One region of the Kitasatospora sp. NPDC048365 genome, then DNA from elsewhere that is predicted to be linked to it. Evidence: riboswitches for the same ligand, from Rfam matches in the RefSeq annotation. Region 1 holds a riboswitch; the other holds the start of a gene.
What was found. Region 1 has a riboswitch for glycine ahead of gcvT (glycine cleavage system aminomethyltransferase GcvT). Riboswitches for the same ligand answer to the same signal wherever they lie in the genome.
Positions count from the first base shown of each region.

Region 2: another riboswitch for glycine. It lies ahead of gcvP (aminomethyl-transferring glycine dehydrogenase); the one in region 1 lies ahead of gcvT (glycine cleavage system aminomethyltransferase GcvT).

Region 1 covers NZ_JBICYJ010000001.1:351,941-355,139, reverse strand. The annotation lists gene ACGFX4_RS01580 (enhanced serine sensitivity protein SseB C-terminal domain-containing protein) at 1-271, opposite strand, end outside; gene ACGFX4_RS01575 (enhanced serine sensitivity protein SseB) at 378-1,145, opposite strand; glycine riboswitch at 1,257-1,361, shown strand; gene gcvT (glycine cleavage system aminomethyltransferase GcvT) at 1,511-2,629, shown strand; gene gcvH (glycine cleavage system protein GcvH) at 2,709-3,086, shown strand; gene glyA (serine hydroxymethyltransferase) at 3,167-3,199, shown strand, end outside.
Region 2 covers NZ_JBICYJ010000024.1:112,259-115,457, reverse strand. The annotation lists gene ACGFX4_RS24185 (PRC and DUF2382 domain-containing protein) at 1-862, opposite strand, end outside; glycine riboswitch at 1,053-1,159, shown strand; gene gcvP (aminomethyl-transferring glycine dehydrogenase) at 1,386-3,199, shown strand, end outside.

The DNA.
Region 1 (3,199 bases):
TCTCCAGGCCGGAGATCACCTCGTGGCCGCGCGACCAGCCGCTGGCCGCCAGCTGCTCGGGCGAGGTGACGCACGGGGCGTACCCCATCCCGCCGATCTCCATGTTCCCGTACTGGGCGTCCGGGCTGCCGGGCGTGCCGTGCCAGAGCAGCATCCAGACCCTGCCCTCGGCGAGCGCCCGCAGCAGCGTCTCGTACGCCGCCCAGCGCTCCGGTGCGACCTCTCTGAGGGCGCGCTCGATCGCGCCCGGGTCGCCGGCTGCTCCCGTCACGTCGCCCTCTTCCGTCCGCCCTGCGGTGTCGGGCCAACCCTATGGGGCGGGCCGGACACTCGTCATGCCGCCGTCCCCCTACTGGCCGGTCACCGCCGCCGCCCCGTCACGGCCGGACGTAGAACGGCTGCACCCGGGTCAGCAGCCACTCGACCACCGGGTCCGCGACCAGGTCCAACAGCACCAGGTTGACGCGCCAGGCCGGGGCGGCGGTTCCCAGTGCCCGGCCGAGCGCCTGGTTGACCTCCGCGGGGTCGGCCGGCAGCGCCGGGTCCAGCTGGACGCCGACGTACAGCAGGGTCGGCTCGCCCTCCACCCGGGCCAGCGCCCGACGCGCCGTCAGCACGCCCGGAAGTGCGGCGAGTTCGGTGGTCACGGCGGCCAGGAAGGCGAACGGCTCCTGGTGCGGATCGGGCTCCTTGAGCGCCACCCGGGCCCCCTCCTGGATCCCCTCGGCCGCCCAGCGGTCGCCCTGCGGGCCGCGGCGCAGCTCGCCCACGCCCTCCGGCGGCACCGGGATGCCCACCGGGGCCTCCGGGTTGACCGCGATCCCGATGCCCAGCGGCAGTCCGCGGGCGAACTCCCACATCGGGGCGACCGCGAAGGCCATGCCGGGCGCGTGCCGCAGGAACACCTCCTGCGAGGAGAACACCGGGACGTACGGCGCACCGGCCAGCTCGATGGTCGGCAGGTCCAGCGACTCGCCCTGCGGGTCCGCGCCCGCCGGCAGCGGGATCCACACCTGGCTGCGGCCCAGCACCTCGATCACCCGGGGCGTCGCCCCCGGATCGCCGAGCGCCGCGGTGAGCACCTGCTCCAGCTCGTTGGCCGGCCACGCGCCGCCCTGCGGAGCCTCACCCACCGGGAAATCCATCGGTCCACCCCTTCAGATCCACTGCTGTGAGAAGCGTATCCGCCGGGGTGCACTCCCCTACCGGGCGCCGGGCATGCCATGATGTGCGCGCCGAACTTCATACTGGCCGCTCGAACCCGCGCGGGAGAGCCGGAACGCCCCTGTCGGGGGCGCGACCGGCGCCGAAGGAGCAAGTCCTCCCCGGAATCTCTCAGGCACCCATACCGCACGGGCGAGGCACATCTGGAAAGTGGACACGGCCGCGCCGTGCGCCCACCCACGGTGCAAGCCGCCATCCTTGGATGCGGTGAAGCTCTCAGGTTGTGACGACAGACGGGGAGACTCCACCCCCGCATGCCCATATGCAGCCAAGGAGCTCTGCCGTCATGTCCCTCCGCCTCACCGCGCTCGACGCGCTTCACCGCTCGCTCGGTGCCACCATGACCGACTTCGCCGGCTGGGACATGCCGCTGCGCTACGGCAGCGAGCGCGAGGAGCACCTCGCGGTCCGCACCAAGGCCGGTCTCTTCGACCTCTCGCACATGGGCGAGATCACCGTCTCCGGCCCGCAGGCCGGCGAGTTCCTGGACCACGCGCTGGTCGGCTTCATCTCGGCGCTCGGCGTGCTGCGCGCCCGCTACACCATGATCTGCCGCGAGGACGGCGGCATCCTGGACGACCTGATCGTCTACCGGACCGCCGAGAACGAGTACATGGTGGTCGCCAACGCCTCCAACGCCCAGGTGGTGCTGGACGCGCTGACCGCCCGCACCGAGGGCTTCGACGTCCAGGTCCGCGACGACCGCGACGCCTACGCGCTGATCGCCGTCCAGGGCCCGGAGGCCAACGGCATCCTCGGCTCGGTCACCGACGCCGACCTGCCCGGCCTCAAGTACTACGCCCTGCTGCCCGCCACCGTGGCCGGCAAGGACGTCTGGCTGGCCCGCACCGGCTACACCGGCGAGGACGGCTTCGAGATCTTCTGCGCCCCGGCCGACGCCGCGCACCTGTGGACCGCCCTCACCGAGGCCGGCGCCGACAAGGGCCTGGTGCCGTGCGGCCTGTCCTGCCGCGACACGCTGCGCCTGGAGGCCGGCATGCCGCTGTACGGCCACGAGCTGACCACCGAGCTGACCCCGTTCGACGCGGGCCTCGGCCGGGTCGTCCGCTTCGACAAGACCACCAACGGCGGCGAGTTCGTCGGCCGCAAGGCGCTGGAGGCCGCCGCCGCCCAGGCCGAGGCCAACCCGCCGCGCAAGCTGGTCGGCCTGGTGTCGGACGGCAAGCGCGTCCCGCGCGCCGAGTACACCGTGGTCGCCGCCGACGGCACCCCGATCGGCACCATCACCTCCGGCTCGCCCTCCCCCACCCTGGGCAAGCCGATCGCCATCGCGTACGTGGACGCCGCGCACGCCGAGCCGGGCACCGCGGTCGCGGTGGACGTGCGCGGCAAGCACGAGCCGGTCGAGGTCGTGGCGCTGCCGTTCTACAAGCGCGCCCGCTGAGCTTCCTCCCCCCTTCACTGCCCGGTCCGCTCAGCGGACGGCTCCGCCCTACCCTCTTGCGATCCTGGAGAATGACGTCATGAGCAACCCCACGCACCTGCAGTACACCGAGGAGCACGAGTGGCTGACCACCGCTGAGGTGGGCGCCGTCGCGACCGTCGGCATCACCGCCCACGCCGCCGACGCCCTCGGCGACATCGTGTACGTCCAGCTCCCGGAGGTCGGTGACACCGTCACCGCGGGTGAGACCTGTGGCGAGCTCGAGTCCACCAAGTCGGTCAGCGACCTGTTCTCCCCCGCCACCGGCGAGGTCACCGAGGTCAACCAGGCCGTCATCGACGACCCGGCGCTGGTGAACGCGGAGGCCTTCGAGGGCGCCTGGCTGTTCAAGGTCCGCGTCGAGGCCACCGACAAGCTGCTCAGCGCCGAGGAGTACACCGCCTTCATCGGCGGCTGACCCGACTCGTGTCCCGGGGGCGGCCGCAGCGCGGCGGCCGCCCCGCCTCCGCCCACCCGCTCCACGGGGAGATCCACCTCATGACGGTTCTCAACCAGTCCCTGCACGCGCTC
Region 2 (3,199 bases), on a different contig from region 1:
GGTACTTGCGCACCACCGGCCGCTCCTCGCGCAGGGTCACCTCCTCCATCGCCTCGTCGATCTCCTGCTCGGTGAGCGACTCCCGCTCCTGCTCGGTGACCGGGACGCGTTCCACCCGCACCCGCTCGCGCACCACCGGCACCCGGCGCTCGACCGGCTCGGTGGTCACGTACTTGCGCAGCCGGGCGGTGCCCAGCTCGTGCCACTCGGTGGTGATCTCCAGGCGCTCCTCGCGGCAGGTGATCTCGATCGGGGCGGCGGGCGCGTCGCCGGTGGCCGCCGTCCGGGCGTGCGCCTGGGGCTGCGGCTGCGTCTGCGGGAGCTTGTGCTCGGCCGGCGCGGCGTAGGTCGGCGGCGGGGCGAGGGTGCGGTTCACGGCGGGCTGGGCGTGCTGCGCGGGCTGGGCGCCGGCCGCCTGGGCCGCCGCCGCGGCGGCGACCGGGGCGGTGGTGCCGAAGTCCCGGTCGACGGGCTTGTCCATGGACTTGTCGGCGGGCCGCTCCGCGGCGAGGGAGCCGTTGGCCGCGGTCGGCGGCACGGGCTGGCCGTTGCCGGTGTCCAGCCCGTAGTAGCGGTACAGCTGGAGCTCCTGGGCGGGGGAGAGGTGCTGCCCCACACCGAAGTCCGGGGATTCCTTGATCAGCGACTTGTCGTACGGGACGCGCAGCTCGTCCCCGGAGAATTCGCTGGTGGTCAGCGGGACGAAGGCGTCCCGGCCGAAGATTCCGGTGCGCACGGCGGCCCACTCGGGTTCGCCGGTCGCGTCGTCCAGATACACCTCGTCGACCGTGCCGATCTTGTCACCGTTCCGGTCGACCGCCTTGTGTCCGATCAGGTCGCGCGGATCGATATCGGTCTGCACGCTGTCCTCCAGTCCTGCTGCTCCTTGAGAATCCGTCAAAGGGGGGTGGTCGGAGGAGCTGGCCGACCACCACTTCACACGAAACGACATGTATCGGACACCGGCGAGCGGAGCTCAGCCGTCCGGGGCAGATCACAGGCCCGGACCGGTGATCGGGAACGTTCGCGCTGGTACCCTGGGCGGCGACCGCCGAGCCCGCTCGGGAGAGTCCCCGGCCCCGCGCGAGCGGGTGCGAAGGGGCGCCGAAGGAGCAACTCCTCCCCGGAATCTCTCAGGCATCCGTACCGAACGGGATCAGGTCACTCTGGAAAGCAGGGCAGGATCGCCGGCACAGGAGCCGGCGGCACCACCCTCACCGACGGTGCAAGTCGACGGGACGCCTCACGGCGCCGGCACGGCGAAGCTCTCAGGTACCGATGACAGAGGGGGAGGCCTGACGGGTTCGTCTGCTTTTCCGGCTCCCACGGCGTCCGGACCGGCATGCGTACCCCCGCCGGTCCGTGACCAGGAGGCCCCGACCCCCATGAACGCCAAGCCTTCCCTCACCGAGCTCGAGCAGGCCAGTCCCTTCCAGGGCCGCCACATCGGCCCCGACGCCGCCGCGCAGGACAAGATGCTGGCCCAGGTCGGCTACGGCTCCCTGGACGAGCTGTCCGACGCCGCCGTCCCCGCCGCCATCCGCAGCCTCACCGCGCTGGGCCTGCCGGCCGGCCGCTCCGAGGCCCAGGTGCTCGCCGAGCTGCGCGAGCTGGCCGGCCGCAACTCCGTGCTGACCTCCATGATCGGCCTGGGGTACTACGGCACCTTCACCCCGCCGGTGATCCTGCGCAACGTGCTGGAGAACCCGGCCTGGTACACCGCGTACACGCCGTACCAGCCGGAGATCTCGCAGGGCCGCCTGGAGGCGCTGCTCAACTTCCAGACCCTGGTCGCCGACCTGACCGGCCTGGACACCTCCGGCTCCTCGCTGCTGGACGAGGGCACCGCGGCCGCCGAGGCGATGGCGCTGGCCCGCCGCGTCACCAAGGTCAAGGGCGGCGTCTTCCTGGTCGACGCCGACTCGCTGCCGCAGACCATCGCGGTGATCGAGACCCGCGCCGAGCCGACCGGTGTCGAGGTGGTCGTCGCCGACCTGTCGAACGGCATCCCGGCGGAGGTCGCCGAGCGCGGCGTCTTCGGCGTGCTGGTGCAGTACCCGGGCGCCTCCGGTGCGGTCCGCGACCTCAAGCCACTGATCGACCGGGCCCACGAGCTGGGCGCGGTCGTCGCGGTCGCCGCCGACCTGCTGGCCCTGACCCTGCTGAAGTCCCCGGGCGAGCTGGGCGCCGACATCGCCTGCGGCACCTCGCAGCGCTTCGGCGTCCCGATGGGCTTCGGCGGCCCGCACGCCGGCTACCTCGCGGTCCGCGCCGCGTACGCCCGCAACCTGCCCGGCCGCCTGGTCGGCGTCTCGGTGGACGCGGACGGCCACCGCGCCTACCGCCTGGCCCTGCAGACCCGCGAGCAGCACATCCGCCGCGAGAAGGCCACCTCCAACATCTGCACCGCCCAGGTGCTGCTGGCCGTGATGGCCTCCATGTACGCCGTCTACCACGGCCCGGACGGCCTGGCGGACATCGCCCGCCGCACCCACCGCTACGCCGCGGCGCTCGCCGCCGGCCTGCGCGCGGGCGGCGTGGAGCCGGCGCACGAGTCGTTCTTCGACACCGTCACCGTGCGCGTCCCGGGCCGGGCCGCCGCCGTGGTCGCCGGCGCGCTCGCCGAGGGCGTCAACCTCTTCCAGGTCGACGAGGACACAGTCTCGATCTCCTGCGACGAGACCACCACCCGCGAGCACCTGGCCTCGGTCTTCGCCGCCTTCGGCGTCACCGCCGAGATCGCCGAGGACGCGGAGACCCTGCCGGAGGCGCTGCTGCGCTCCGACGAGTACCTGACCCACCCGGTCTTCCACAGCCACCGCTCCGAGACCGCCATGCTGCGCTACCTGCGCCGCCTGTCGGACCGCGACTACGCGCTGGACCGCGGCATGATCCCGCTGGGCTCCTGCACCATGAAGCTCAACGCGACCACCGAGATGGAGCCGGTGACCTGGCCGGAGTTCGGCCAGCTGCACCCCTTCGCCCCGGTCGACCAGGCGGCGGGCTACCTCACCCTGATCCGCGAGCTGGAGCAGCAGCTGGTCGAGGTGACCGGCTACGACGCGGTCTCCATCCAGCCGAACGCCGGCTCCCAGGGCGAGCTGGCCGGCCTGCTGGCCGTCCGCGCCTACCACCTGGCCAACGGCGACACCCAGCGCGACGTCTGCCTGATCCCGTCCTCCGCGCACGGCACCAACGC